3 regions of the Saccharopolyspora gloriosae genome follow, and region 3 is predicted to be linked to each of the others. Evidence: riboswitches for the same ligand, from Rfam matches in the RefSeq annotation. Region 3 holds a riboswitch; each other region holds the start of a gene.

Region 1 (9,968 bases), 5.5 Mb from region 3:
CTGTACGAGCGGTTCGGATTCGCGGCGCCCGACTCGGATTTCCTGGAACGACCGTCCGGCTGAGCGGCCGTTCAGTCCCCGCCGACGAGCGCGATTCCGTCGGGGTCCAGCCTCAGCCGCACCTCGTCTTCGATCGCGGGCGCGTCGGCGATGTGCGCGACCGCCTCCACCCGGCCGAACTCGGGCACGTTCACCGCGAGCCGCACGTGATCGTGCCGGTGGACGCGTTCCCGCACGGTGCCGACCGGTTCGGCTCCGCCGGGGACGTCGGGCCGGGCCCGCTCGGCGCGCACTCCGGCGGCGCGCAGGCCGAGCCGCGCGTCGCCGTCCTTCGCGGTCACCTCGACGGTCCCCAGCGCGCAGGTCGCCGTTCCGTCGCGGACGGTCGCCGGTAGGAACGTGGTGCAGCCGAGGAATTCGGCCACTTCGTCGTCGGCGGGGTGCCGCCACAGCAGTGCGGGCGTGTCGGCCTGCAGGACCGCGCCCCGCGCCATGACGGCGACCCGATCGGCGAGGGTGAACGCCTCGTCGTGGTCGTGCGTGACGACCAGCGCGGTCGACGGGCCCTGCCCGAGCAGCGCGGCGAGGTCGACGGCGAGCCGTTCCCGGAGCATCCGGTCGAGCGCGGACAGCGGTTCGTCCAGCAGCAGCAGTTCCGGGTCGGCGGCGAGCGCGCGGGCGAGCGCGACCCGCTGGGCTTCGCCGCCGGATAGGTCGGTGACCCGGCGCGCGCCGTATCCGGCGAGGCCGACCAGCTCCAGCAGTTCCGCGACGCGCGCGGCTCGGGCGGCCCCGCCGACGCCGCGCATCCGCGGCCCGAAGCCGACGTTGCCCGCCACGTCGCGGTGCGGGAACAGCTGCCCGTCCTGGAAGACCATCCCGAACCTGCGCTGGTGCACCGGGACCGCGTCGAGGTCGCGCCCGTTCCAGCGCACCGCTCCCGCCGTGGGCCGTTCCAGCCCGGCGACGGTCCGCAGCAGGGTGGACTTGCCGCAACCGGACGGCCCGAGCAGCGCCAGGACCTCGCCGTCCAGCACGGACAGATCCACCTCTCGCACCGCCGTCGTCTCGCCGAAGCGGACGGTGAGCCCGTGCACTTCCAGCCCCATCAGAATTCCTCCACGGCGTCGGTACGTCCTCGGAGCCGCTCGATGAGCACGACGCCGAGCACGGTGACGATCATCAGCAACGTGCACGCGGCGTAGGCGAGTTGCGAATTGAGCTCGCCGGGCCTGCCGAGCAGCCGGGCGATGGCCACGGGCAGGGTCGGCGCGTCGGGCCGGGCGAGGAAGCCGGTGGCACCGAACTCGCCGAGCGCGATGACGAATCCGAAACCCGCCGCGGCCAGCACGGTTCGCGCGGCGAGCGGAACGTCGATCTCGCGCCGGACCCGCCACGGCCCGGCGCCCAACGTCGCGGCGGCCTGGCGCAGTCGTTCGTCGATGGCCCGCAGCACCGGCAGCACCATGCGGATCACCAGCGGTGTCACCACCAGCGCTTGCGCGAACGGCACCAGCAGCGGCGAGGTCCGCAGATCTCCCGGCAGCGAACCGAGCGTGATCAGGTACCCGAAGCCGACGGTCACCGCGGACACGCCCAGCGGCAGCATCAGGGCCAGGTCGAGGCTTTCGGCGACGGCCCGGCGCCGGATCGCGACGAGCACGAAAGACGCCAGCAGCCCGAACAGCAGCGCCATCCAGGTCGCGTCGACGGCGGTGCGCACCGAGTTGAGCGCCGCTTCGAGCCCGGTGACCTCCAACGTCCCGTTCTGCCCGGTGCCCAGCAGCGCCCGGTACCCCGCGAGCCCCCACCCGTCCCTGGTGGACACCGATCGCAGCAGCAAGGTCACGATCGGCGTGCCGAGCCCGCACAGCACCAGCCCGGCGAGCCCGACGACCCACCACTCCGCTCCCTGCGGACGCCGCGCGGTGTCGGACGGCGCGCGCAGCCGCAGCGCCGTTTCCCGGCGTCGTCGCGCGACGGTCGCGACCAGCAGCGCGGCGACGACGGCCGCGAGCTGCAGCAGCGACAGCGCCGCCGCGCCGGGGAGGTCCAGCAGCTGCACGGTGCGCAGGTAGATCTCCGTCTCCAGCGTCCGCAGCTCACCACCCCCGAGCACCAGCACCACGCCGAAGCTGGTGGCGCTGAACAGGAACACGACCGAGGCGGCCGATCCCAGTGCGGGCAGCAGCGCGGGCAGCGTCACCGAGGTGAACGCGCGCAACCGGCTCGCGCCGAGCGATCGGGCAGCGTCCTCCATCCGCCGGTCGAGGTGGCTCCACAGCCCGCTCACGGTGCGCGCGACGACGGCGACGTTGAAGAACGCGTTGGCCAGCACGATCGCGAGCACCCCGGCATCGGCGCCGAACAACGCCCGGAACGCCATGCCCACCACGATCGTCGGCAGCACGAACGGCACGGTCACCGCGACCCGCAGCAGCCCGCGGCCGGGGACCGCGAGCCGGGCCAGCACGTAGGCCAGCGGCAGTCCCGCCAGCAACGCGACGGCGGTGGACGCGGCGGCTTGCCCGAGCGTGAAGCCCACGAGCCGCCACGTCGACGGCTCGACCAGCACCGCCCCGGCTTCACCGCGCAGTCCCAGCCCGACGATCGCCGCGACGGGCCAGGCGAAGAACAGCCCGAGGAAACCGAGCACGATCACCGCGGCGAGCGCCACGGGCAACCGCCGGCGGAGGCCGTGGTTCATCCCCGCACCAGCGTCCGCCACTGCTCCACCCAGCGGTCCCGGTTGCGTTCCACCTCGGCGGCGGGCAGCTCCGCCGGGTCCTGCGGCAGCGGCGCGCTCTCCGCCCAGCCCGGAGGCAGCGCGACCCCGTCGACCGCGGGGTACACGTACATCTGGTCCGGCACCTGCGCTTGGAATTCAGGTGAGAGCAGGAAGTCGACGACTTCACCGGCGGCCTGCGGGTCCTTCGCCCCGGCCAGCACACCGGCGTACTCGACCTGCCGGTAGCAGGTGTCGAGCAGTGCCCGAGTCCGGGGCCGACCGGTCTCGTCGACCTCCGCTGCGGGCGAGGAGGCGTAGGACAGCACGATCGGCCGCGGCCCCTGCCCGGTGGCTCCGGAGAAGTCCTGGTTGTAGGCCTCTTCCCACCCGGCGGAGAGCTTCACGTCGTTCGCGGTCAGGTCCCGCCAGTAGTCCTGCCAGCCGGGATCGCCGAAGGCGGCGACGGTGCCGAGCAGGAACGCGAGCCCGGGTGAGGACGTCGTCGGGTCCGGTAACGCGATCAGCCCGCGGTAGCGGGGGTCGGTGAGGTCGCGCAACGTCGCGGGCTCCGGCACCCGGTGCTGCGCGAACCAGCCGGTGTCGATGTTCAGGCACACGTCGGCGACGTCGATCGCGGTGAGCCGCTGCTCCTGGTCCTGCGCGTACCGCTGCGGTCCGCGTTCGGCCGCGGCGGACCGGTGCGGCGCGAACACGCCTGCGCCGAGCGCGCGGGACGCGAACGTCGAGTCGACGCCGTAGGCGACGTCGCCGAGCGGCGCGGCTCGGGACAGCACCAGCTTGTTCGTCAGCTCGCCCGCGTCACCGCTGTTGCGGACTTCCAGGTGGATGCCGCTGCGCCGTTCGAAGTCGGCGAGCACGGCGGGGTCGGCGACGAACGAATCGTGCGCGACGAGCGTGACGGTGCGCGCGGCGGGCTCCGGGCCGGAGCTCCCGATGAGCGAGCACCCGGTGGTGAGCGAGGCGACCGCAAGGGCGGCGACCCAGCGCAGGTAACGGTTCAACGGTCCTCCCGAGCAGCACACGGCAACGGCCACGTGTGCAACGTCGAGCTGATCGCGACACCTCCCTGCGCCGGCATGATCCGGTTCAGGTGCGGACGGTCGAGGGGATTCGCCCCTCCTCTCAGCCCAGCGCGCTGGACTCCCGTGGCGACGGCAGTCTACGTGTCACCGCTCCGGGTGGGGCCGACGGTCGCAATCCGGCCGGTCGACCACCACCATGGAGCCATGACCGAACTGCTGAACGACACCCAGGTCGCCGAAGCGCTCGCCGGACTGCCGGAGTGGGCCCAGGACGGAACCACGATCACGCGGACGGTGGAGTTCGCGAGCTTCCCGCAGGCCATCCAGGGCGTGAACCGGATCGCGGAGATCGCCGAGAGCGAGAACCACCACCCGGACATCGACATCCGCTGGCGCAAGGTCACGTTCTCGCTGTCGACGCATTCGCAGGGCGGCATCACGGCGAAGGACGTCACGCTGGCGGAGGAGATCGACGGGGTCGTCGACGCCCTGTCCTGACCTCAGCCGGTCAGCACCAGCTCGGCGGCTTCCGCGGCGCAGCCCCAGGACAGCGCGACGCCGCACCCGGAGTGCCCGTAGTTGTGCACGACGGTGCCGCCGCCGAACCGCTCGACCTCCAGCCTGACCGCGTCCCGTCCGGGGCGGAGTCCCACGGTCTCGCCGAGCACGTCGGCTCCGGCGAGCAGCGGTTCGACGTGCGCGCAGCGCCGCAGGATGGCGGCGCCCGCTTCGCGTCCGGGGATGCGCGACCAGTCCTGGTCGACCGCGGTACCGCCGAGCACCACGTGGTCGCCGTGCGGCATGTACGCGGTGAACTCGGGGCCGGCTCCGATCTCCACGAAGTACTCGGTGACACCGGGGTTGCGCACGACGACGTGCTGGCCCCGCACGGGACGCACTCCGGGATCGCCGACGAGTTCGTGCGCGCCCACTCCGGTGCAGTTCACGACCCTGCCCGCTTCCTCGACCGCTTCGACCAGCGAGGACACCGGGCTGAGCAGCAGTTCCCCACCGGCGGCCCGGAACCGCTCGGTGAGGTGGTCGAGGTAGCGCGGCATGTCGATCAGCGGCGCGGTCGCCCGGTAGCCGCTGACGAACCCGTCCGGTAGCTCGTCGGGTGCGCAACGGCGCAGGTCGGGCAGCAGCAGCGCCTCGGGCGGCAGCTGGTCGCCGAGGTCGACGCGGGCCGCCATCCGCCCGGCGGCGAGGTGCACGCCGCTGGTGTCGTCGGCGGCGAGTTCGACGAGGCGGTGGTAGGTGCGGGCGACCCAGCCCTGAACGCGGTCGGCGGGTTGCAGCAGCGCCGGCCCCCACATCGCCCCGGCGACGGCCGAGGTGGTCTCGGCGGGCCGTTCGTCGGTGCGGATGCGCACCGGGACACCGGCTTCGGCGAGGGTGACGGCGGTGCTGAGACCGGTCACTCCGGCACCGATGACCAGGACGGGCTCGGTGGTAGCCATCTTCGGCACGCTAGCAGCGATGCCCGCTGCGCACGGCCCGCTTCGACGGGCGCGGGCGGACGGTGGCCGTCACCCCGTCGACGGCGGGGCGGGAGCAGTGCTCGAACGGTGCGGGGTGGGCGGCGGCGCCCGCCGCATCGCGCGCGGCGGGCTATCCCGCGAAATCGCGGATTTCGCCTGCTAGTCCTCAAGAATGGTGATCGTTCCGGTGTCACCACAGTTACCGCAACCCTTGCCGTTGCAGTCCCCGCAGATCGAGGTGATGAGCTGCATGGGCACAACTTAAAGCGGCCGGTAACGCCATGCGAATCATGACACCCGGCGCTTCTACCAGCAGCTGAGCGGCACCAGCGCTCAGCTACCGGCACCTCGCAACGTTTCACCCGAATGTGCCGGATCCGCATTCGGCACTCCGGAGAATTCCGCGTGAGCCGCACCCCGACCCCCGATCAGGGGTCAACCGATCGACAACGACAGCAATCGTTTCCCGGCACCTCCGCTCGAACGCATCGCGGCCCGTTCTCCGGCCAACCCGAGACCGGCTTCCCGAATCGCACCGGCTTCCGCGCTCCTCCCCGGTACGCCGTCAACTTGAACCCGATCTACCTGCGGATTCCTCGCCGCGGCAGTCACCCAGGACTGACCGCCCATCTTTGATCTTGTATTTCCAGGTGAGCGGCGTTCGTGGTCGTTTGTCCTGTCAGCGGCGAAGCCGCTGAGCAGTGACCAGCCTGAGCAACAAGACCACCGGCGGGTTCTCAGCGGCTTCCTCGCGAGGACAGCGATTTCGCCGTGCACGGCATACATCAGAAATCGCGATCACACCGGCAAAAGGGCAGCGAGGAAGCCGCTGAGGTTCCGCTGAGCGACCCGCTACGCAAAACCGAGGTCGAAGACAGGCAGTAAAGTTGCGCCATGGAGCGGGTGGATTACGTGGACACGTTCATCGCCGTGGCCGAGGACTGCCCGGCGAAGACGGGAACGGTGCCCCCGGCCAAGGGCGATGATCCTTCTGTCTCCGCGCGCACCTACGCGCTGATCGCGGGGCATCCGTACGAGTTCACGTCCGGCGACGTCCTGTTCACCGTCTTCGCGGATCGGCAGGGCATCCCGGACGAAGATCGGGTCCACGCCCGCCTCGAGTTCTTCGCGCGCAGCCAGCCGTGCCTGCGTTCCTCCCAGCTCGGCAAGCGCTACGGCTGGGGCATCCACGCCGACGCCCGCGGCCGCCTGGCCTTGTACGCCGTGGACGGCCCGGAGTACGCGGAGTTCACCTCCGGCCGGCGAAGCGCCGACTCGGGCGCACCGATCACCCTCACGAGGGCCATGCGCAACTCGCGCGCGCGGCCGTGATCACCGTTCGCGCGGAACCCGGCGGCACTGGCCACGACGTCGGCGACCGCCGCATACTCCGGCGGTGGACCTCAAACGAGCCGTGCCGATCCTGACCGTGCCCGAGCTGCCCACCGCCGTCGCGGCGTACCAGCGAGTGCTGGGGTTGGACGTGCTGATGGACCACGGCTGGATCGCCACCTTGGGCAGCGGCGGCACGGCCCAGTTCAGCCTCATGACCACCGACCGCACCGCCCCCTGCAACCCCGTCGCGTCGCTGGACGTCGCCGACGTCGACTCCGCGCACGACGAGGTCGTGCGCCAGGGCTTCGAGGTCGTCCACCCGCTGACCGACGAGGAGTGGGGCGTTCGGCGCTTCTTCTTCCGCGACCCCGGCGGCAACGTCATCAACGTGCTCACCCACCGCTGACCCCGCCCCGACGCAACCCTCAGGAGCAACGCCGCCGGTCACACGTTGAAGCGGAACGAATTTGCGCGGACGCGCTACCAGCGAAAACATCCGCGATAGCTGCCCTGACCTGCTCAGACGTTGTCTGCAACTTATCAACGTTTGGCGGCCGTTTTTGGCGTCCTGACGAGCGGCTGACGAATGATCACGTCGCACCACCTGCCCGCTGCCCTCACCCCGTCGACCTGGCTTCAGCCCGATCAGGTCGTGTCAAGGGGGCCACCTCTGAGCTTCACCGTACCGGTAGCTCGGGGGCGGCCCCCTTGACGCGTCCTGATAGCCCGTGTGGAGGTCGATGGGGTGAGGGCACGCCAGCATCCCCCTGAACCGCGGGCTACCGCATCCGCCCCTCACCCTGTTGGCCTGCCGCCCGGCGAGGGCATCCGTGGTCCGCGTTCAGCCCTAATGCCGGCATAAATCCCACCGGCAGAAAACCCCTGGTCAGCACTCCTTGAAGGGGACCACAGCCAGGCAACCCACTACGCCCGGCGAGACGAGGCCGCCCGTAGGAACTGGCCAGACGACCACCATGTCCACGCGACCACACCGCGATTGATCGAGAGGCCGACCTCCTCACCAGGCGCGATCATCCCGGCATGGAACGAGTAACGATCAACTTGGATGACCTCACAGCCGCTGACCGCGAAGCGCTCCACAATCGCGCTCACAGCGACGGCAGGGAGATCGAAGACGTAGTGCTCGAACTGATCCGCGCGGGGCTCCACGGCTCGGTGCACAACGTCAACACCGGCCACGTGAGCGGACCCAGCATCCAGACCGGGCGCATCGACGGCGATATCAGCTTCTGAGGCCCCTTCACGCGCCCCTGGCCGCCTGCCTTCCGCCTTTGGGCCGCGCGCGGGTCGCCGGGACCGGCCGGAGGCCGCACGCCCGGCGTGCCCGCTTGCGCGGCCCAGCAAAACAGCAGGCAGGCGGCCCCGAAGGGGCCGCCCTTGATGAAGAAAAGAAACTCCTCACACGAACGCTGAGACCGCGACGGCTACTCGCTCGCGTCGATGATGAGTGGCGCATCGCCCTGAACCCGTAAAGCGTGGGCGAGATTGATCAAATCCTCGGCGAGCGCGTTCCGCTCCGCCGCCGTCATCTCGCCTGCGCCGAGGTCGAACGCCGCCTGATCAAGCGCCCATTGCATCTGGCGCGCTAGCACGCTGATCGCCCTAGTCTCCATCGGACAATCGTTGCATTCGATGCGTCCGTATACAAGCGTGGCCGATCGAGGGCAAGCGGGGCGTTTGTGGGTCATCGTTGCTGCGTGGCAGGCAGGCTTGTGCCTACGGGTGTGGCAGCGAAAGAGATCGGCGTGGATCGAGCGACGCTGGTCCGCTGGTGGCAGCGCGGCCTGGTCAAGCCGCCGGTGGTGACGGCTGGCGGTCATGCCCGTTGGGACACGGAAAGGCTTCGCCTGGATCTGCGGGCGCACCGCGAGCAAGAAGATGGGTGAAACACCGCTCGCCGTATCCAGCCGAAGCCCGCGTGCTAGCTCCTGAGTTCGCTCATGTGCTCGATGACGGCAGTGGGCTGGTGTGCTTCCAGTAGCTCCCGCTTGCCGCGCTTGTTCGCATAAGCGATCACTGGAATGCCGACCGCTTGAGCCGCGAAAACATCCGTCAGCGAATCTCCGATCATGACCGTGTCGCCGAGGCGCGCTTCCATCGCGGTCAACGCCTGGTTCAGCAAGAACGGATGAGGCTTCAAGAGCGCCGGGTCTGCACCCTCGCGGGCACTGATGCCCTCGACAAGTGGGCGCATCTCGTACATGTCGAGGTATGCCAAAACCGCCGCCTGCGAGTTGTTCGACACGATGAACACTCGCTGCTCCCGTTCTCGCAGAGTCCGTAAAAGGGCTTCTACTCCCGGCGTGGCCGGAGCGCTGGCGATGGCTCGAACTTCCAGCTCCCGCAACTTGCCTTCGACTAGTGCGGGCTGGTCGTCCTGCTCGGCTGCATGCTTGAGGACGTCGAACGGGTCTCGACTCTGGGCGACCGACCCAGGAAGCTCCCCGTCAAGGAACCCTCGCAACTCGTCGGCTACAACTCGGTCCGGCAACCCTCCAAACACGGCGCAGACGGGGCCGTCGAAGTCCAACAGCACGTGTCGACAGCCTGCGAGAATCCCGGCGGCGGTCACGGCGAAACCTCTCGGCCGACCGTGCTCCACACGCTGTCGAACCACATCTGCGATTGCTGCACGAAGATCCCACTCAGCGACTCGTCGCCAGGCTCAGTTGCGTAGTGCAACAGCGTGGCGTCCTTACCCATCAGATCCCACATTGGCGTGTCCTCGCCGTCTAGCGGGACCGTGTGCTCTTGCACGGGGTAGTAGCCGAAGAACGCTTCGAGCTGGTTGATCAGGTACAGCTTGAACAACGGCACGGCGGGATACACCCGGAGTTCGGCGGTCGCGTCGGCGATCAGCCCGCGCCTGCCCAACTCGTTCACTGACTCCACGATTGCGTGCGTGTGCCGCTGCATGATGCCCGCGGCGCGCTTCCGGAACGCTGGACTGTCCGACAGGTCTTCAACCTTCGCAGGTAGAGACCAGGGCATTTCCGTATCCGGAACGAGTAGGCGCACCCGGATCGAATCGGGACGGAGCCGACCAACCCGGATCTTGTCGAGGGGCTCAGTAATTGCACCGTGCAGCGTCTCCCCCGAGAAGCCAGCAAAGTCCAGGGTGACGTTGTCCTGCTCGAACGCGTGCTCCAAGTGCGGACGCAGCCCAATCGGCCGCTCCGTGCGCTCTCGGACGAAGACGCCACTCCCTTGCCGAGAAACCACTAGCCCCTCGTCACGCAGGATGCGGATCGCCTGCTGCACGGTCATCCGCGCAACGCTGTAGCGCTTCGCCAGCTCCGCTCCAGAGGGAAGCTTCTCGCCTGGGGTCAGCGTCCGCGTCAAGATCGCTGCACGTAGAGC
Region 2 (9,968 bases), 5.2 Mb from region 3:
GAACACGATGCGCACCAGTTTGTCCGGGCGCATCGGCCGCACCACGCCTTGCCGGACCAGCAGCCACAGCGTGTGCAAGCCGGAGCTGAGGCGGTCCCCCTTGGCTCGGGCGACGACGTCCGCCGCCACCTCTCGTGTCCGTTTCGCCGGCCGTCGCCACATCGCCACGCGTCTCCTCCGATTTAACTACTCGTCAGTAGATAATGCCTTGAGGGGAGGCGCGGGGGAAGGGTTCACTGGTCCGAAATGCTCTGTTCCGGCGCTGCGGCGGCCACCACGGCCTCCCGTATCGCTGCTCGCAGCCGACCCGCCTCCAATGGTGCCAGCACGGCGGTCTCCCCAGGCGGTGCGACCACGACAACGTTGCCCTGCTGCACGTACACCGCCATGCTCCGCCGCCTGCCCGCGACATCGCGGCAGCTGACCTGCCACTGTTCGCTGCTGACCACGCCGACCTCCTCCCTCTGCGCCGAACGCGCCTGTGCGGTGCGCTCTCGTGGCTGAGACGCCTCAGGATCACTGACGTGACGGGTGTTCGCTTGATTAATCGTAGATTTCCCACGCCGGTGCTCACCCGGAGTGGCGGCCCGGCGCGGGAGCGAGCGCGCTCTAGGGGGTCCGGGCACGTCCTGGGACACTGCGATCATGGCTGGTTACGACAGGCTGCTGTGGCGCACGCTGCACCGGGTGCTGCTGGTGCTCGCGATCGGAGTGCTGGGATTGCTGCTCGGGCTCGGCTCCGCCCCGACCCGGTCGGACTCGCTGCTGGGCGTGCTCGTCGTGGCGCTCGTGGTGCTGCCGGTGGCGATCACGGTGCGCCGGATGACACCCGTGGCCCGGGCCAACCTGCGGGCGGTGCCGCGCTACCGGCCGCTGATGGCCGTCACGAGCGCGCTGCTCGCCCTCGTCGCGCTGCTGGTGCTCTGGTGGGCGGTCGGCAACGCGCTGTTCCCCGGCACGCTCTCACCGCTCACGCTGGCCCTGGTGGGAGTGGTGCTCGCGGCGCTGACGGCGCTGCTCAACCGGGTGCTGTGACCGGGCCCGGACACGACGAAGCCGCTGCCCGGTGGCGTCGGCCGGTGAGCAGCGGCTCGGTGCGTGCGTATCGCGCGGGTTCGGTCAGACCGGTCGGACGACCAGGCCCCGCGGCTCGGCGGTGAAGGTCAGCGCGCCCTCGAACTCCGCGATGGGCAGTTCGTCGCGGACCAGGCGGTGCGGCGCGTCGGCCGTCTCCACCCGGACCTCGGCCGCGGTGAAGGTCTGCTCGGCGAAGTCCGGTCCGGCGAGCTGGATCTCCAGCCGCTGCTCGCGCAAGGTGATCGCGGCGGCGCCACCTGGCACCGACAGCGGTTCGCCGTCGGCGGTGACGATGAGGCTGCCCTCGCCGTCGGACTCCGGGCGCACCGCGACGTGCGAGAGGGCGACGTCGCGCGCCCCTTCGGCACCGGTGACGCCGATGACGTCCCTGGCGACCTCGTCCTGCTCGGAGTTCTCCTCCGCGCGCGGAGCCAGCAGCGGCGTGCGCAGCTTCGCGGCCAGCCGGTGGGGAGCCCAGGAACCGGGTCCGATGAGGTTCACCACGGAGGTGATCTCGGTGTCGGCGAGCAGGCGTTCGCTGCCCACCGCGGGCGTGATCTCGATGGCCGCGACGTTCCGCTCCTCCAGCAGGTCGCGCAGCGCCTTGGCGCGCAGCCTGCTGTTGCGGTCGAATCCGCGGGTGATCGCGACGGCTCCGGACGTCCCGCTCTGCGCCGCGGCATCGGCGAGACCGGCCAGCGGAGCCCAGACCTTCGCCGGATCCGGCCGGGTCGAGCGGCGGGAGCGGGCGGACTGAGGGGCGTCGGCAGTGGTGTCCATTGCGTCAACTTTAATCCGCCACGCAGGGTCGCCTCACTAGGTGATCAGCGGTCGGATGTGTGACTTCGCTCGCGCTCACGCGTCCCAGGTGGTGACCACGAGATCCCGGTCGCGCTCCAGCTGTTCGTCGACGTGCTGCTCGCACTCCGGGCAACGCTCGGTGATGCGGCGGCTCGACGGTTCCTTGGTGGCCGGCCAGGTCTCGTGCGGGAGTTTGATCGTCGTCGCGCACAGCGCGGTCACCGGATCACCGGCGGGTCTGGCACCGGGGCGCACCGTGATCGCGTGCCGGACCCGCTGCCCTGCTCCGACGATCCACCAGACGTGCTCTTGATCGGGGAACACTTCGCTCCCACCCCCATACCTGTCAGGACGTCCCGAGCCGCGCTTCGATCCGCTTGGCCGGATCTCGAACTCTAGACGGATCGATCAGCTCGCACGTTGCATTCGCGTGGCTACTGGAATGACTGGCTGCGCTGCTCCGATCGTGTTAATGCGGCTGTTCGGCGGAGCACCCTCGGTCCGGCGCGGATGCCGCGCTGGGCCACTCGACGTACGAAGCCGAGCACGCGCTTCGCTTGTGGTGAGAAGGATCACCGCTCATGCTGACCGCAACGATGATCGATTGCGGAGGCGTGTGCTCGTGACGGACCTGCACTTCCCCTGGCCGCGGCAGGATCCGCACGAGCCGGGGGTCCTCGCCCGCTGGCTGGCGGCCGACGGCGCCCCGGTGCGCAGCGGCACCGCCGTCGCGGAGGTGGTGACCGACGGCGTCCGGCGCACCGTGCGCGCCTCCGCCTCGGGCACGTTGTGGCGGCAGGGCGCGGCGGGCGAGCACTTCGCCGCGGGAGCGGTCATCGGGCTCATCGAATGAGAGCGGCGCAGGGCACGGCGAGATCGGCGACTCCGGCGGGTTGACCGTGCTTGCTAGGTTGGGGGCAGTGACGCGGGGTGCCCGGCGAGCGGCCGGGCTGAGAGCAGACCCGTCGAACCTGACCTAGTTCGTGCTAGCGGAGGGACGTCACCCACGTGACCGTTCGTGCTGCCCGGCCGGAATTCGCCCGGCCCGTTCCCAACGTGCTGACGATCGCCGGAACCGACCCCAGCGGCGGTGCCGGGATTCAAGCCGACCTGAAAGCCTTCTCCGCCAACGGCGCCTACGGCATGTCGGTGGTGACGGCGCTGGTCGCGCAGACCACCACCGGCGTCGCCGAGGTGCGGGAAGTACCGCCGGAGTTCGTCACCTCCCAGCTCACCACGCTGCTCGACGACGTGCGGGTGGACGCGGTGAAGATCGGGATGCTGGCGGGAACCGGGGTGATCCGCGCGGTCGTGGCCGTGCTCGACCGCTACGCGCCGCCGCACGTGGTGCTGGATCCGGTGATGGTCGCCAAGAGCGGGCACCGGCTGCTCGCCGACGAGGCGGTCGCGGTGCTGCGCGACGAGCTGCTGCCGCGAGTGGACCTGATCACGCCGAACCTGCCGGAGGCAGCGGATCTGCTGGGGGAGCGGGAGATCACCGACTCCGGCGGGATGGCCGGGCAGGCCGAGCGGCTGACCGGCTTGGGCGCCAAGCAGGTGCTGCTCAAGGGCGGGCATCTGCGCGAGGCGGCGAGCCTCGACCTCTTCCGCGGCGACGGCGAAGCCGAGTTCCTGCGCCGCGAGCGGATCGAGACCACGAACGACCACGGCACCGGGTGCACGTTGTCGGCGGCCATCGCGGCACTGCGCCCGCAGCGGCCGGACTGGTCCTCGGCGGTCCGCGACGGCAAGGAGTACCTGACCGAGGCGTTGCGCGCCGCGGACCGGCTGGACGTGGGCCGGGGGCACGGCCCCGTGCACCACTTCCACCGCTGGTGGTGAACCCGATCTCCTGGAGGGACCGTTCATGAGCAGGCTTCCCGCCCCACCGCCCGGCGGTTTCTGCGCGGGCGCGTGGGAGCACACCGCCGCGTTGCAGCAGGCCATCGTCGAGCACCCGTTCAACGCGGCACTCACCGACGGCGCGCTGGACCGGGAGCGGTTCGCGTTCTACATCGTGCAGGACGCGCGGTACCTGGTCGGTTTCGCGCAGGCGCTGACCGCGGCGTCCACGCGGGCGGAGGACCCCGCCGACGCGGCGTTCCTGGCCGGTGCGGCGCAAGGCGCGCTGGTGGAGGAACGCCGGTTGCACGCCGGGTACGTGGAGGAGTTCGGGCTCACCGAGGCCGACCTCGCCGGGGTGGTGACCTCGCCGTCGTGCACGGCCTACACCTCGTTCTTGCGCGGCAGCGCGCTGGTGGAGCCGTATCCGGTGCTGCTGGCGGCGATCCTGCCGTGCTTCTGGGTGTACCAGCACGTGGGCAGCGAGATCCTGGCCGCCGTCGGGGACGTGTCGGGCCACCCGTACCGGCGGTGGATCGAGACGTACGCCGACGACGAGTTCGCGGCGGCGGTGCTCAACGCCCGCGAGCTCGTGGACCGGGTCGCGGCGGCGGCCGATGCGCCGATGCGGCAGCGGATGCTGGCCGCGTTCGCGCGCGCCAGCGAGTACGAGTGGATGTTCTGGGACGGCGCGTGGAATCGCGAGCAGTGGCCGACGGCGCGCTGGCTCCCGGCCTGAGAACTCGTTGCGGCGGCACGGTTCTTCCCTGCGCACGAGGCTTCGCCCTGTCGCGAGGGCGGCTCGACGGCCGAGATTTTTGATCACCCTGAGTAGCGTCGATCGGGTGCGCGTGGAACCGGAGAGTCGGGTGGTCAGAGGCGCTGCGGCGGCGCGATCAATTCGTGATCAGGAGCACTTTCGAGTGGTGTTAACGAACACCCTCCGCCACGACGATGAGGTTTACGACACGTTCGTTCGGCGTGTTCAGACGTGGGACTTCTTCTCACCGCGGCGGCGGGATTCGGTGACCTTTGAGTACGGGTACTTCTATTGTGATCATGCTGGCGGGGATGCTGGTGCCGGTGCTGGCCGCAGCGCCCTTCTACATCGCCGACCGCCGACGCGACGCGGCGGCGGCCCAGGCGGAAGCGGAAGCCGAGAAACCCGACGCCGAGATCCACGTCCTGCATCCGGCGACGCAGGGCGGGATTTCGGCGAGCGGACCGGAGCAGGCGGCGGCGTGAAGCACGCCGCCGCCCGGCGGCGTCAGTCCCCGTAGATCGACCAGGCCAGCTTCGACTTGGCCTCTTGCAGCGCGGCGAGCGTGGACTGCTCGTACCCGCCTTCCTGCGGCGGCGGCGGAACCTGCAGCCCTTCGCTGAGGCCCCAGCCGGAGCCGCGCTGGATCAACGAGCGGTGCTTGTTCGTGTAGTACCCGGAGTTGATCGACACGGCGACGCCGTGCGCACCGGCGGCCGCGGCCATCAGGTGCATGTGGAACCGGGTGGACAACCAGCGCTGACCGGCGGCGGCGGGCAGGCCGTGATCCATGATCTCGGAGAAGGCGTAGAACCGGGAACCGGGCAGGTCGTGCTCGACCAGCGCGAAGACCTCCCGATCCACCCGCGGGATTCCCTCGATGATCCCGACCTGCTCCGGGTGCACGTCCCAGGCGCGCAGCGTGTCGAGCAGGAAACCGGCCAGCGCGGGCACCGTGACGTCCAGCAGGTCCGACTGCAGGCAGATCATCACGTCCCGCAGGTCGTCGGTGCGGTACAGCTCCGGCTCGATGCCGAAGAACATGTCGTCACCGGTCGCGGTGAGCTGGCCCGCGGAGTTGAGCAGCTCCGCGGACGGCTCGTCGCGGACGTCGATCAGCTCGAACTGCGAAGCGAGGTTGCGCACCAGCGGGTGCGCCTCCTCCGGCGCGGGCCACAGGCCCTGCCCGGTCATCACCGCGCGCCCGCCGGAGCGGCGCACCGCGGCGACCGCGCCGGCCAGCAACCCGTAGTGCCGCGGCCAGATCCCGTTGATGAACCCGCCGCCGATGATGTGCACCAGGTCGGCCCGCGCGGCGAGTTCGATGCCGGCCAGCCAGTGCGGCGCGAGCCCCGGGTTGATCATGGCGTGCTGCACGAACGACGCCACTTCCCACGGCTCGTCGGAGGGCGCGGACCAGCACAGCCGCCACAGCGTGTCGGTGAACCGGACGTGCGGGTGCAGGTGCCCCAGCAGCACCTCGCTGGGACCGGGGTTGGGGCAGTCCACCCACACCTCGCTGTCGGGGGCGACCTTGGCCAGGTATTTCAGCCAGGTCGCGGCGATCAGCTCGTCGCCGTAGTTCGGGTTCCCGGTCGTGGCGACCAGGTACAGCGTGGGGCGTGTTGCGGAACTGGTCACTGGAGATCTCCACCGTTCGGGGTCGCGGCGCGCGCGCAGGCGCCGAACCTAACAACACGGTGGGCGCGGCTCCGCTCGGAGGCATCCCGGGCCGCCGCCTGGCGGGGCGTTCAGCGGCGCCGCTGTGCTCCACTCGGCGGCGGGCGACGCAAAACGGCGACAACGACTCGGTGGTAATACCGGTGCGTTGCCGCCGTTGATCGTGTTCGGCGAATTCAGTTCTGCTCGTGCAGTTGGTTGCGGAGGCGTTCGATGCGGTCGCGGGTGCGGCGGAACTTCGCCTCGTAGTGCTCTTCGAACAGCGCCGTCGGCAGCGTCGCGACGCTGACCCCGAGCGCTCCGTCGGTTTCGGGCCGGTCCGGCAACGGCTCCGCGGAGCGGTCGGCGGCGGTCTCCTGGTGCGGGATGTCCGCACGTTCCGGCGCGGCCTCTGCGGGGCGCGCGTCCGGTTCGGCCGCAGCGGGGCGAGCGGTGTCGCCGGTGGGCTTCGCCTGCTGCTGCGGGGTGCGCAGCGCGTGCTTGCCGGTGGGCGGGGTGTCCGCGTGCGCCCGGCGGCGGGCGCGGCGCAGCAGCGGCCAGAAGATCACTGCTGCCACCACGGCACCACCGGCGAAGGAGATGACGATCAGGTCCACGTGCTCGCTCCGAATCAGTTCCGCTGGACGGCGTCGGTCGGTTCGCTGTCGGTGTCGGCGGCGGGCTCCGCGTCACCGGAGCTCGTCGGCATGAGCGGGGAACCCAGCGGGATCAGGTAGCTCTGGGTGTCCCCTCGTGGTTCCGGCAGCCACACGTGCTGCGCCGGTTCGCCGACGAGTTCGGCGTCGATGACGTTGTCGATCTCCTGCGCGCCGATCTCGTTGGTGGTGGCGCCGACCAACCGTCCGACGCTGTCCAAAGAGGACAGAACGGCGGTGCGGAGCTCCTCCATGCGGGCCTGCTTGGTGTGCAGGTCCTGCAGCACGTCGAGCCGCAGCTGCTCGGTCTCGGCATCGCGCTGCCCGCATTCCCACCGGGTGCGCGACAGCAGCTCGTCGGCCTCTTCCTTCGCGGCCGTGACCACCGCCTTGTACTCGTCCCGGATGTTGTGGCGCATGACGCGCTCGCGTTCCCGGATCTCGGCGAGGCTCTGCTCGTGCTCCCGGCGGATCTGGCGCTGCCTGGCGTCGAGCTCGTCGACCAGGCGGGAGCATTCGCTGCGCATGTCCTCGGCGGCCTGCTCGGCCGCGCTGATCAGTTGTTGGGCTTCGTATTCCGCGCTGCCACGCATGGTCTGTGCCTGGCGCTGCGCTTGTTCGCGCAGCGTCTGCACTTCCTCCTCGGCCAACGACAGCATGTTCTGCACGCGTTGCGAGGCGTGCGGCAAACCGGTGTCGGAGGCTTCGATGCGTTTGAGGCGGAGTTCGGCTTCGGCGAGGTCGTGCCGCGCGTCGTCGCAGAGGCGGCGCAGATCGGAATTCAGCGCCACCGCCTCGTTGCGATCGATGCTGACCATGCGCAGCTGATCCTCGAGCAACTCGATGTGCTCGGTGACCTGGCGGCGATGGAAACCTCGTACCTGGATGTCGAATCCGGGACGGAGCGGGACGACGGCGTGTGCGGAGTCCTCCACGTTGGACACTCCTCTCCACAGGCGAGGGTCGACTCGCCGAGGAGAGTAGGTCTGATCCGGACCCCGCGCGCGGTGGAGGAGGGCGAGCACCACCTGATCAGGTAGTGATCGGCGGGAAAACCCCGGCCGACGGTCCTCAGTGGATCTCCGGCGGGCTGACCTGTGATTCCGGGATGGCCGACGGCGTGACGCCCCACTTGGCGAGGATGCGGGCGTAGCCGCCGTCGTGGATCAGCTCGTTCACCGCCGCCCGCAGCGCCGGCGCCAGCGGTGAGCCCTTGGCCAGCGCGAATCCGACGTCGAGCCTGCGGAACTCGTTGCGCAGCTCCAGCGCGGGCTGCTGCGTCGCGGCGTAGCGCAGGCCGTTGACGGCTCCCATGATCACGTCGATCTTGCGCTGGGCCAGCGCCGAGTACAGCGCGCTGCTCTCGGAGAACACCTGCACCTGGTAGGCGGGCTCGCCGATCTCGGCGCACCGGTGGGCGTGCGCGGTGAGGGTGGCCTCGAAGGTGGTGCCCTTGGTGGTGCCGACCGTCCGCCCGCACAGCCGGGTCACGTCGGTGATCGGACCGCCGGGGTCGCCCGCGCGGACCGCGAAGCCCTGCCCGTCCTGGACGTAGGTGGCGAAGTCGATGGTCTTCTTGCGCTCCTCGGTGACGCCGAAGTTGCCGGTGCCCGCGTCGTACTTCCCGCTGCCGAGCGCGGGGAGGATCGTGTCGAAGGCGGCCTCCTGCGCGTCGAGGCGGAGACCGAGCTTGCGGGCGACCGCTTCGGCGATGTCGACGTCGAGGCCCACGGCGGTGCGGTTGTCCTCCAGGTAGAACGCGGACGGCGGTGCACCTCCGACGGAACGGCCGATGCGCAGCTCGCCGCTGTCGCGGATCGACGCGGGAAGCAGCGCTGCCGCGGCGTCGCTGCGCTGGACGCCGGAGACGACGTCGGCGCGCGCGTCGAGGCCCGGCGCGACCGCGCCCGGATCGGGGACGGGGCCGCAACCCGCGAGCAGAACTCCGCTCAACAGCAGGGCGAAACCGCCTGCGAAGGCCTTCGCGGCCGAAGAGGTGCGCATCGTGCTTCCTTTCCGGGCCCGGTCGCAGAGCGGGCCGGGCGTCGAGCGGAACGGTGCGCGGCCCGGGGTTCGGGCGCGCGTAGTCGTGCGGCACGCGCGAACGGGCGCGGGTGGCGCGGGATCGTCTCGGATCAGCGGTGGCGGCGACAGGACGCCGACCACACCAGGCCGAGGTCGATGTGGGCGCGCGTGACCAAGCACTTCCGATGCGGCACGCCGGTGAGCTTCGCCGGATCCGCCGGGAGCGTCAACGATGGCCACAGGGTGGGACGGCCGGGCTCACCGCTTGACGGACCTCCACGGCGAGATGGATGTTCGAGTTCTCGATTCCCCTTGCACGGGTGGGAGAACATGTCACATCTGCACGCCGTACCCGATGCGGTCCGGGCCGCGCCGGAGGCGGCTCCCGAGGTCGTCGCGCTGCGGCGCCCGTTCCGCTGGGTCGCGGCGGTGCTGGTGCTGGTCCTGCTCGGCGCCACCGTCGTCTCGGTCGCGACGAACCCGAACTTCCAGTGGAACGTCGTCGCCGCCTACTTCGCCACCCCGGCGGTGCTGCACGGGCTGTGGCTGACGTTGTGGCTCACCGCGGTGACCATGGTCCTCGGGTTCGCGCTCGGCACCGCGCTGGCCGTCATGCGGCTGTCCGGGAACCCGGTGCTGGCAGCGGTGGCCTGGGGGTACACCTGGTTCTTCCGGTCGGTTCCGGTGCTCGTCCAGCTGCTGTTCTGGTTCAACATCGGCGCGCTGTACCCGGTGATCGGGTTCGGGGAGTTCTCCGCGCCCACCGTCGATCTGCTCGGCGGCGTCACCACGGCGGTGATCGGCCTGGTGCTGCACGAAGCCGCCTACGCTGCGGAAGTGGTGCGCGGCGGAATCCTGTCGGTCGACGCCGGGCAGTCCGAATCGGCGCAGGCGCTGGGGATGACCCGCGCCCGCGTCCTGCGGCGGATCGTGCTGCCGCAGGCGATGCGCGCGATCGTGCCGCCCGCGGCGAACATGCTCATCGGCACGTTGAAGGGCACCTCGATCGTCAGCGTCATCGCGGTGCACGACCTGCTGCACTCGGTGCAGCTGATCTACAACCGCAACTACCTGGTGATCCCGCTGCTGCTGGTGGCGACGGTCTGGTACTTGATCGTCACCAGCCTGCTGACGATCGGCCAGTACTA
Region 3 (9,968 bases):
CTGCGGAAGGCGGCGGCAGCGGCGGGCGTCGACTTCCGCGACGGGCGGGCGCTGCGGGTGCGGCCCGGCGCGGTGGAACTCGCCGACGGCACCGCGCACTGCGACGTCGCGGTGATCGCCGCCGGCGCCCGCTCCGGCGAGCTGCACCCCGGGCTGACCGGGCGAATCCGGCCCGTGAAGGGGGAGGTGCTGCGGCTGCGGGCGCGCGCCACGGCGCTGCCGCCCCCGACCCGGACCGTGCGCGGACCGGTGCACGGCAGGCAGGTCTACCTGGTGCCGCGCGACGACGGCGGACTCGTCGTCGGCGCCACCCAGTACGACGCGGGCTACGACCTCGACGTCACCGTCGGCGGAGTGCGGGACCTGCTCGCGGACGCGGAACGGCTGGTGCCGGGCCTCGCCGAGTACGCGCTGGTCGAAGCCATCGCCGGACACCGGCCCGGCACGCACGACAACCTGCCGCTGATCGGCGAGCTGGAACCCGGCGTGCTCGCCGCGACCGGGCACCACCGCAACGGTTTCCTGCTCGCACCGATCACCGCCGACGCGGTGCTCGCGGCGCTGTCCGGCGCGGAACCCACCGCGACCGCCGCCGACCCCGGGCGAGGCGCGCGGCCCGTTTCCCACGACAGAGGAGGGCAACCGTGCAAGTAGTGATCAACGGATCGGCTCGGCCGGTGGACGAGGACGCCACGCTCGCCGCGGTGCTGGCCGAGTTCGGCGTGCCCGAACGAGGAGTCGCCGTCGCCATCGACGGAACCGTGGTGCCCAGGGCCTCCTGGGCGGCCACCGAACTGCACGACGGCGCCGCCGTCGAAGTGCTCACCGCGGTGCAAGGAGGCTGACGTGGACGATCCACTGGTGATCGCCGGGCGCGAGTTCGGCTCGCGGCTGATCACGGGAACCGGGGGCGCAGCGAACCTGTCCGTCCTGGAACGCGCGCTGCTGGCCTCCGGCACCGAGCTCACGACGGTCGCGATGCGCCGCGCCGACGCGGGCGGGCGCACCGGCGTGCTCGACCTGCTGCACCGGCTCGGCATCGAAGCGCTGCCCAACACCGCGGGCTGCCGCACCGCGGCGGAAGCGGTCCTCACCGCGCAACTGGCGCGGGAAGCCCTGGAGACGAACTGGGTGAAGCTGGAAGTCGTGGCCGACGACGACACCCTGCTGCCCGACCCGGTGGAACTGCTCGACGCCGCCGAACAGCTCGTCGACCAAGGATTCGTGGTGCTCGCCTACACCAACGACGACCCGGTGCTGGCGACCCGGCTCGCCGACGCCGGCTGCGCGGCCGTGATGCCGCTGGGCTCGCCGATCGGCACCGGCCTCGGCATCCGGAACCCGCACAACATCGAGATGATCGTGTCCCGCGCGACCGTGCCGATCGTGCTCGACGCCGGCATCGGCACCGCCTCCGACGCGGCGCTCGCGATGGAACTGGGCTGCGACGCGGTGCTGCTCGCCAGCGCCGTCACCCGCGCCCAAGACCCGGAACGGATGGCCGCCGCGATGCGGTCCGCCGTCGAGGCCGGTCGGCTCGCCGTCGGTGCGGGCCGGATTCCCCAACGCTTCTGGGCCACCGCCTCCAGCCCCGCACGTTCTTGAGGGGGAATTGCCCGCCCGGTCGTTTTGCTCGGGTGGTCGGGTGGCGGAACCTCAGCCGGTCTCTCGCTGCGGGATCTTTTTCCCAAGTGGCTCCGCCACGAGGGAAAAAGCTGTCCTCGCGAGAGACCGGCTGAGAACCCGCGGGTGGGCCACTTTTTTGACGTGGGCTATGTGCTTCGCACATACGGGCACGGCTTCGCCGCAAGGCAGGCGGGACTTCGTCCGCCCACTGCACGGCTTCGCCGCAAGGCAGGCGGGACTTCGTCCGCCCACTGCACGGCTTCGCCGCGAGGCAGGCGGGACTTCGTCCGCCCACTGCACGGCTTCGCCGCGAGGCAGGCGGGACTTCGTCCGCCCACTGCACGGCTTCGCCGCGAGGCAGGCGGGACTTCGTCCGCCCACTGCACGGCTTCGCCGCGAGGCAGGCGGGACTTCGTCCGCGAAGCAGGCGTGCTTCGCCGCCCACGGCACGGCTTCGCCGCCCACGGCAGGGTTCCGCTGGGAAGGCGGGGGCTTTCGGGGTCAGCGGATTCTGAGGCGTTCTGTTCGGACGAAGTTGATGGTGTAGCTCTTCCAGGGTTCGTTGCCGAGGGTCTGGTCGATGGCGGCGCGGGCGTGCAGCGCGTTCTCGACCAGCGAGCTGGCCAGCAGTTCCGTGGCGGGGGCGCCGGTGGACTGGATGTCCGGGATCTTCGCCGTGCTCCGCCCGCTGAGCAGCTGGTCCACCGCCTTGAGCGCGGGCACCGCGACCGCCCGCTCGTTCTCGGGGCGGAACGCCAGCGTGGCCACGTCCTGGCGCAGCGCGTCCAGCGCGGTCGCCGCCGCCCGCGTCGCGTCCTTGTCCTCGTCGGACTCGGGGTCGTCCAGCAGCGCGGGCATGCCCAGCAGGTCCTGGGTGCGGCGCAGCGCCAGCACGTGCGCGGAGCGCATCGCGGCGTGCACGTCGTGGCCCTGACCGGCGGCGCGCACGCTGCGCAGCAGCTCCGACACCGACCACACGGTGGAGCGGATGGCGCCGCGCACGTCGGGGACCATGCTGCTGGGCAGCACGATGAAGCTGATGTAGCCCACGCCGAGCGCGATGGCGGCGCCGACGGCGGTGTTCGAGGCGAAGCTGATCGCGATGTTCGCCAGCGGGCGGTCCAGCCGCATCGCCTGGTCGATCACGGTCACGACGATCAGCGAGCTCAGCAGCACCTGGTAGTCGGTGCGCAACCGCTCCACCCCGAGCAGCATGCCCGCGACCACCACCGGGACGAGCAGGTAGACGCCGGGCAGCACGGTGATCAGCACCGACAGCATGACCACGCCGAGCACGGCGCCGCCGGTGCGTTCCAGCGCGCCGTTCATGCTGTCCCGAGCGGCGGGCGCGAGCACCACGTACAGCCCGAGCAGCAGCGTCGAGGCCGACGGGTCGTGCAGCAGCAGCACGATGACCATGCCGACGCCGACGGCGAGCGTGCAGCGCAGCGCGTGCCGGAACAGCGAGGAGCGCAGCGACAGGTGCGCCTTGATCCCGCCGAGGGCCCGCTGGCGGCGGCCGCCGGGAGCGGGCGGGCTGGCCGCGGCCTCGGTGCGCTGCACGACGGCGCCGCGGATGCGGTCGAGTCCCTCGTTCATGCCGCGCACCGCTTCGGGCAGGTCCTGCCGCCCGCCTTCGGCGACGACGGCCTGCGCCGGGTCGACGCGCGCCATCGCGGGCAGTCCGCTGCACGCGCGGGAGCGCACGGCGCGGGCGAGTTCGGCGGCGACGAGGTCCGCTTCGACGACGATGCGGTGCAGGCGTTCCGCTTCGACCCGATCCGCCTGCTGCGCCTGGGCCAGCAGCGTTTCGCGGGCGGCGCGGAACCGGGCGGCACCGGCGAGCACCTGGCCGAGCCACGTGCTGGAGCCGTCCGCGCGCCACGCGCTCGCCGCGATCTCCAGCACGCCCGGACCGGGTTCGAGCAGGGTGCGGGACACGGCGTGCCGGGTGGCGCGGGTGGGGTCGCCGATCCCGATGAGCACGCGCAGGACCAGCGCGAACACCGCGCCCGCCGCGGTGGACAGGAACAGCATCCACGCGGGCTGCCCGGCGCCGATGCCGGTGGTGGTGGCGACGAGGGTGGCGGCGGCGAAGGTCTGGCCGCTGACCCGGTACTGCTCGCCGAGCGCGGGCAGCATGCCGGAGCCGAACACGACCGCCGCGACCAGCAGCCCGGCCAGCACCGGGATGCCGTCCAGCAGCGGCCCGACCGCCATCACCAGCACCAGCGCGGGCCCGAACCACGAGAACCGGTGCAGGTCCGAGCGCAGCGACTGGCCCCCGGCGGCGACCAGCGCGAACACGGCGGTGAGCCCGCCGATGAGCGCGGGCGTGCGCAGGTCGAGCAGCCAGCCGACGGCGGTCGCGGCCACCGCGGTGACCAGCACCGCCATTGCGTACTGGCGTTGTCTGAGGTCGGGGGCACCGGCCTCGGTGTTCAGCCCGGCGATCAGCCGGTTCTTCATGGTCGTCCACCCGGATGCTGCCACGGCGGTCGCTTCGCTCCTGACGTTCTCGTTGCGTGTGCGGGGGGCAGGCGCAGCGCGCGCGTCGCCGGTGCTCACCGGCGGGGGCTGCCGCATGCCTCACGCTTTATGTCGACGAAACCCGCCTTGTGAGTTACCCGTGGCGTTGAAAATCACCCGATCCGGTAACTCAAGTCTCGATTTCGGCCTGTTCCGTGGTCGAGCCCGTCTCAACTACGCGTCTGTCCGCCGGATCAGAGCGAGCGCGGGCTCACCCGCCAGAACGTCGACACCGGCCCCACGCCCGAGCCGAGCGGGTACGCGTGCTCCACGCTGCGCGTCACGAACCGCTTGCCGGCGGCGACGGCGTCCGGCATCGACGCGCCCTTCGCCAGCGCGGCCGTGATCGCCGAGGCGAACACGTCGCCCGCGCCGTGCGTGTGCTCCGTCGAATAGCGCGGGCCGGGCAGCGGGATCGCGTCGGTGCCGTTGAACAGCAGGTCCACGCACTCCGGGTCGTCGAGCAGGTGGCCGCTCTTGATCAGCACCCAGTCGGGGCCGAAGTCGTGGATCGCCTTCGCCGCGTCCAGCAGGTCGTCCCGGCTGCGCGCCTCCAGGCCGGTGAGCAGCCGGACCTCGTCGAGGTTCGGCGTCACCAGCGTGGCGCGCGGGAAGGCCTGGTAGCGCAGGGCGTCGAGGGCGTCCGGGCGCAGCAGCGGCTCACCGCTGCGGGACGCGGCGACGGGGTCGACGACGAACGGGGTGCGGCCGGTGCGCCCGATGCCGTGCTCGTCGCAGACCGCGACGACGGCTTCGATCGTCGCCGCCGACGACAGCACCCCGGTCTTCGCCGCGTCCACCCCGATGTCGGAGGCGACGGCGGCGATCTGCGCGGCGACGGTCTCCGGCGGGATCTCCACGAGCCCGGTGACGCCGACGGTGTTCTGCACGGTCACCGCGGTCACGGCCGTCATGCCGTGCACCCCGCAGGAGAAGAAGGCCCGGAGGTCGGCGTGCATGCCGGCGCTGCCGCCGGAGTCGGAACCGGCGATGGTCAGCGCCGTCGGCGGCGCCGTGTCGTGCGCCGGTTGTCGCAGGTGGGCGGGTGTCGCGTGCATCCGGCCCATGCTACGACCCCTTCCCGCCGACGATCCGGCCCGTGTGGAACCTGCCGATGCGAAACACCCGAGCACTGCCCGCCGTGCCCGGAAGCGAGTGAACGGACCGTTCGTCCGAACCCGTTGGGCAAGCGGTCCGTTCACCTCGAATCGGGAGCGCCGCCGCGGGTGCTCGGAAGCGGGTGAACGGACCGTTCGTCCAGCCGGATGGGACGAACGGTCCGTTCACTCCGGTCAGTTGACGATGGGGAGGTAGACCTCGCCGCCGGAGCCGGTGAACTCCTCGGACTTCTCCCGCATGCCTTCCTCGATCGCCTCGACGCTGGTGAGGCCGTGCTTCTCGGCGTAGTCGCGCACGTCCTGGGTGATCTTCATGGAGCAGAACTTCGGCCCGCACATCGAGCAGAAGTGCGCGGTCTTCGCGGGTTCCGCGGGCAGCGTCTGGTCGTGGTAGGCCTTCGCGGTGTCGGGGTCGAGCGCCAGGTGGAACTGGTCGGTCCAGCGGAACTCGAAGCGCGCCTTCGACAGCGCGTCGTCCCACTCCTGAGCGCGCGGATGCCCCTTGGCGAGGTCACCGGCGTGCGCGGCGATCTTGTAGGTGATCACCCCGGTCTTCACGTCGTCCCGGTCGGGCAGTCCGAGGTGCTCCTTCGGCGTGACGTAGCAGAGCATCGCCGTGCCGGCCTGCGCGATCATCGCCGCGCCGATCCCGGAGGTGATGTGGTCGTAGGCGGGCGCGATGTCGGTGGTCAGCGGCCCCAGCGTGTAGAACGGCGCCTCGTCGCACAGCTCCTCCTCGAGCCGCACGTTCTCCGCGATCTTGTGCATCGGCACGTGGCCGGGGCCTTCGATCATCACCTGCACGTCGTGTTCGCGGGCGATGCGGGTGAGCTCGCCGAGCGTCTCCAGTTCGGCGAACTGGGCGCGGTCGTTGGCGTCGGCGATGGAGCCGGGGCGCAGGCCGTCGCCGAGGGAGAAGGTGACGTCGTAGTCGCGCAGGATCTCGCACAGCTCGGAGAAGTGCGTGTAGAGGAAGCTCTCGCGGTGGTGCGCCAGGCACCACGCGGCCATGATCGAGCCGCCGCGGGAGACGATGCCGGTGACGCGCTGCGCGGTCAGCGGCACGTACCGCAGCAGCACTCCGGCGTGCACGGTCATGTAGTCGACGCCCTGCTCGCACTGTTCGATCACGGTGTCCCGGTAGATCTCCCAGGTCAGCCGGGCCGGGTCGCCGTTGACCTTCTCCAGCGCCTGGTAGATCGGCACGGTGCCGACCGGCACCGGCGAGTTGCGCAGGATGCGCTCGCGCGTCTCGTGGATGCGCTTGCCGGTGGACAGGTCCATGATCGTGTCGGCGCCCCAGCGGGCCGCCCACACCATCTTCTCGACCTCCTCCTCCACCGACGAGGTCACCGCCGAGTTGCCGATGTTCGCGTTGACCTTCACCAGGAACTTCTTCCCGATGATCATCGGTTCGCTCTCGGGGTGGCACCGGTTGGCGGGCAGCACCGCGCGACCGCGGGCGATCTCGTCGCGCACCAGCTCGGCGGGCAGGTCCTCGCGGGCGGCGACGAACTCCATCTCGCGGGTGATCACGCCCGCCTTCGCCCAGGCCAGCTGCGTCCGGTGCTCGGCGGACCAGCCGGCGCGGGTCTCCGGGAGTCCTTTGTGGACGTCGATGGTCGCGGTGTCGTCGGTGTAGGGCCCGGAGGTGTCGTAGACGTCGAGGTGCTCGCCGTTGCTGAGCTCGATCCGGCGGGCGGGCACCCGCAGGCCGCCGACCTCGCGGTGCACCTTGCGGGAACCGCTGATCGGCCCGGTGGTCACACCGGTCCCGGTGGCATTCGAGTCCGCAGTGGACAGAGGGGGACGCACGTCGGCCATGGCCGTTCACTCCCTACGCCGGCATTATCCGGTCAGGTTCAGGCGGTCGGCGGCCCCGGATCGGATGATCCAGCCGCCCTCTCAGCCCGCTTCCGGTGCGAGCTCCCGCGATCAGTTGTCGGCGCCGACGTTAGCCGCGCCGCCACGGTCTGCCAAGCCCCGATTCGGGTCGATGACGGCGCGGCGGATCAGGGATAGGCTGTCTAGCAGGGAAAACGAACTCTTGTCAGACCTGGAGGTTACAGTGCGCGACGACACCAGCACAGGAGGTGATCGCGTTGTGAGTGCTGCACCGGTGCTCCAGGAATCGTCCTGGGAGACGTTTCTGCTGGTGGCTTTGCGGGAGCGAATGACACCGGCGGTCGTGTTGCCGGGCGAAGACGCCCTGCTCGCCGTGGAGATCACGTCGAAGAGCGGTGCCGAGACCGACCGCGGCGCCAAGCACAAGGCGTACGCGCAGGCCGGAATTCCGCTGTACCTGCTCATCGACCGCTTCGCGCCGCGCTGGCCCACGGTCACGCTGTTCTCCGAACCCGATGGCGACGCCTACCGGGAATCGCACGCCGTCCCGTTCGGGAAGCCGATCGAGCTGCCGTCGCCGTTCGACGTCACGCTGGAAACGCAGGACTTCCCGCGGTGAGGCTCAGTCCTCGTCGTCGGCGAACGGGTCGCCTTCGACCGCCGGGTCCCAGGAGTGGCCGGGAAGGCCCCAGCCGTTGCGCTTGACCGCTTTCTTCGCCGCGCGCGCGTTGCGCCCGATCAGCCGGTTCAAGTACAGGTAGCCGTCCAGGTGGTCGGTCTCGTGCTGCAGGCAGCGGGCGAAGAACCCGGTGCCCTCGACCTCCACGGGCGAGCCGTCCACGTCGAACCCGGTGACCTTCGCCCAGCTCGCCCGCCCGGTCGGGAACGCCTCGCCGGGCACCGACAGGCAGCCTTCCCAGTCATCGTCCGGGTCCGGCATCGTCTCGGGGATCGCGCTCGTCTCCAGCGTCGGGTTGACCACCACGCCGCGGTGCCGCACGCCCTCGTCGTCGGGGCAGTCGTAGACGAAGACCCGCAGGTCGACGCCGATCTGGGTGGCTGCGAGCCCGGCACCGTTGGCGGCGGTGTTCGTCTCGAACATGTCGTCGACCAGGGTGCGCAGCGCCTCGTCGAAGTGCTCGACGGGGCGGGTGGGGTGGTGCAGAACCGGGTCGCCCACGATGCGGATCGGGTGAACAGCCATGCGGCGGAGGATATCGGTACGCCGCCGCGACCCGCCTCGGGCGTGGCCGTTCGCGCGGCGCGCGACGCCCATCGGAGTGATCTTCGTCGGGCGGTTCGCGGATCTCCGCCGAGGGCGTGTTGGCCGCGCACGGCCTTCGGGGACGCGTGATGTAATGGGGGCGGAATCACACGCGTGTGATTCCGGCGAACGCGGGGGTCCCCGGATCGCGACGCGAGGAGCCAGATGGACGCCGCCCAGATGCTGACCGTGCACGAGATCGCCCGGCAGTGCGAGGAATTGGCGCGTACCGACGGGCAGCGCGAAGCGGCTCCGGAACCGGTGCCCGGCAGGCACTTGCGGCCGGTCGACCCGCCCACCGAGCCGCTGCCGCGAGTTCCCGCCGAACCGTCCACATCGGACGATTCGGCGTTCGCGGAACGGGCGGCGGGTGCCTCGGCCGATCGGGAGCTCGGCGATCGCGAGCTGAGCATCCTCGCGTTCGAACGGCAGTGGTGGAAGGGCGCGGGCGGCAAGGAACGGGCCATCCGCGAGCTGTTCGACATGTCCGGCACGCGGTACTACCAGGTGCTGAACAACCTGTTGGACGACCCGGCGGCGGCCAGGGTGGATCCGATGCTGATCAAACGTTTGCGCAAGGTGCGGGCGAGTCGGCAGCGTGCCCGGCAGGCCCGCCGACTGGGAATCGAGTGGCACTGATGACTTCCGGGGAACCCCCGACCAGCCCGTCCGCCGCGAAGATCGGCGGTTACGCCCTCATCGGAGCGGGCGCGCTCTCGGCCGTGATCGGCCTGACGACCTTGGTCTCCGGCGGCTCGGATGACGCCGCGGCGCCGCCGGTCGATCAGCAGCAGACGGAGGCGCCGCTGCCGCCGTTGCCGCCGCTGCCCGCGAGTTCCGAGGAACCGCCGCCGTCCTCGTCGATCGCGCAGCCGCCGCCCGCCGCCGAGGAGCCGCCGCAGCTGCCGGATCCCGAGCCGCAGGCCCCGCCGGTGAACCAGCCGCGCCCGGAAGCGCCGGACGCCGAGCACGGCCGGCAGCACATCGTCGTGCGGGTCTACAACAACAGCACCATCAAGGGCTTGGCGCACCGGGCCGCCGACGACTTCCGCAGCGTCGGCTACGAGGTCCCGGAGGTCGGCAACTACGCGCGCGGCACGATCCCCACGACGACCGTCTACTACCGCCCCGGCACCGCCGAGGAGGCGCAGGCCAAGGAGGTCGCCGCTGCGTTCCAGGCCCGAGCGGAACCCCGCTTCGAAGGAGTCGGCGACGCGAGCCCCGGCGTAATAGCCATCATCACCAACGACTACAAGGGCCTAGGCAAGGGCGGCAAGTAACCCCCGCTCCAGCAAAGCCCCCGTCCCAACGAAACCGCGCCCCAGACAGGCAAACCCCCGCCTGCGTGCCTGGCGGCGAAGCCGTGCCTTGGACGAGCGAAGCGAAGTCTGCCTGGCGGCCGAAGGCCGTGCCTCGCGGCGTAGCCGTGCAGTAGGCGGGCGAAGCCACGCTTGCCTTGCGGCCGTAGGCCGTGCCTGTATGTGCGAAGCACATAGCCCACGTCAAAAAGCCGCTCACCCGCGGGTTCTCAGCCGGTCTCTCGCGAGGACGGCTTTTTCCCTCGTGGCGGAGCCACTTGGGAAAAA

What was found. Region 3 has a riboswitch for thiamine pyrophosphate ahead of thiC (phosphomethylpyrimidine synthase ThiC). Riboswitches for the same ligand answer to the same signal wherever they lie in the genome.
Region 1: it holds a riboswitch for thiamine pyrophosphate, as region 3 does, so the genes downstream of both, BJ969_RS02485 (thiamine ABC transporter substrate-binding protein) here and thiC (phosphomethylpyrimidine synthase ThiC) in region 3, are expected to answer to the same signal.
Region 2: it holds a riboswitch for thiamine pyrophosphate, as region 3 does, so the genes downstream of both, thiD (bifunctional hydroxymethylpyrimidine kinase/phosphomethylpyrimidine kinase) here and thiC (phosphomethylpyrimidine synthase ThiC) in region 3, are expected to answer to the same signal.

What each region holds. Positions count from the first base shown of each region.
Region 1 is NZ_JACHIV010000001.1:513,898-523,865, reverse strand. It holds gene BJ969_RS02500 (GNAT family N-acetyltransferase) at 1-63, shown strand, start outside; gene BJ969_RS02495 (ABC transporter ATP-binding protein) at 72-1,109, opposite strand; gene BJ969_RS02490 (ABC transporter permease) at 1,109-2,707, opposite strand; gene BJ969_RS02485 (thiamine ABC transporter substrate-binding protein) at 2,704-3,750, opposite strand; TPP riboswitch at 3,796-3,906, opposite strand; gene BJ969_RS02480 (4a-hydroxytetrahydrobiopterin dehydratase) at 3,976-4,269, shown strand; gene BJ969_RS02475 (FAD-dependent oxidoreductase) at 4,272-5,231, opposite strand; gene BJ969_RS02470 (DUF6157 family protein) at 6,147-6,584, shown strand; gene BJ969_RS02465 (VOC family protein) at 6,649-6,993, shown strand; gene BJ969_RS02460 (hypothetical protein) at 7,629-7,841, shown strand; gene BJ969_RS02455 (hypothetical protein) at 8,033-8,221, opposite strand; gene BJ969_RS02450 (MerR family transcriptional regulator) at 8,288-8,494, shown strand; gene BJ969_RS02445 (HAD family hydrolase) at 8,530-9,180, opposite strand; gene BJ969_RS02440 (GntR family transcriptional regulator) at 9,177-9,968, opposite strand, start outside.
Region 2 is NZ_JACHIV010000001.1:879,502-889,469, forward strand. It holds gene BJ969_RS04185 (AMP-binding protein) at 1-129, opposite strand, end outside; gene BJ969_RS04190 (hypothetical protein) at 234-449, opposite strand; gene BJ969_RS04195 (hypothetical protein) at 646-1,035, shown strand; gene BJ969_RS04200 (hypothetical protein) at 1,120-1,857, opposite strand; gene BJ969_RS04205 (hypothetical protein) at 1,933-2,202, opposite strand; gene BJ969_RS04210 (biotin/lipoyl attachment domain-containing protein) at 2,501-2,731, shown strand; TPP riboswitch at 2,795-2,893, shown strand; gene thiD (bifunctional hydroxymethylpyrimidine kinase/phosphomethylpyrimidine kinase) at 2,887-3,720, shown strand; gene tenA (thiaminase II) at 3,746-4,459, shown strand; gene BJ969_RS04225 (hypothetical protein) at 4,780-4,965, shown strand; gene BJ969_RS04230 (polysaccharide pyruvyl transferase family protein) at 4,988-6,121, opposite strand; gene BJ969_RS04235 (hypothetical protein) at 6,337-6,756, opposite strand; gene BJ969_RS04240 (hypothetical protein) at 6,771-7,730, opposite strand; gene BJ969_RS04245 (ABC transporter substrate-binding protein) at 7,867-8,799, opposite strand; gene BJ969_RS04250 (amino acid ABC transporter permease) at 9,151-9,968, shown strand, end outside.
Region 3 is NZ_JACHIV010000001.1:6,044,001-6,053,968, reverse strand. It holds gene thiO (glycine oxidase ThiO) at 1-654, shown strand, start outside; gene thiS (sulfur carrier protein ThiS) at 645-845, shown strand; gene thiG (thiazole synthase) at 847-1,605, shown strand; gene BJ969_RS26250 (FUSC family protein) at 2,128-4,095, opposite strand; gene thiD (bifunctional hydroxymethylpyrimidine kinase/phosphomethylpyrimidine kinase) at 4,350-5,213, opposite strand; gene thiC (phosphomethylpyrimidine synthase ThiC) at 5,448-7,097, opposite strand; TPP riboswitch at 7,091-7,216, opposite strand; gene BJ969_RS26235 (Uma2 family endonuclease) at 7,342-7,737, shown strand; gene BJ969_RS26230 (peptide deformylase) at 7,741-8,322, opposite strand; gene BJ969_RS26225 (DUF3263 domain-containing protein) at 8,689-9,021, shown strand; gene BJ969_RS26220 (LytR C-terminal domain-containing protein) at 9,021-9,662, shown strand.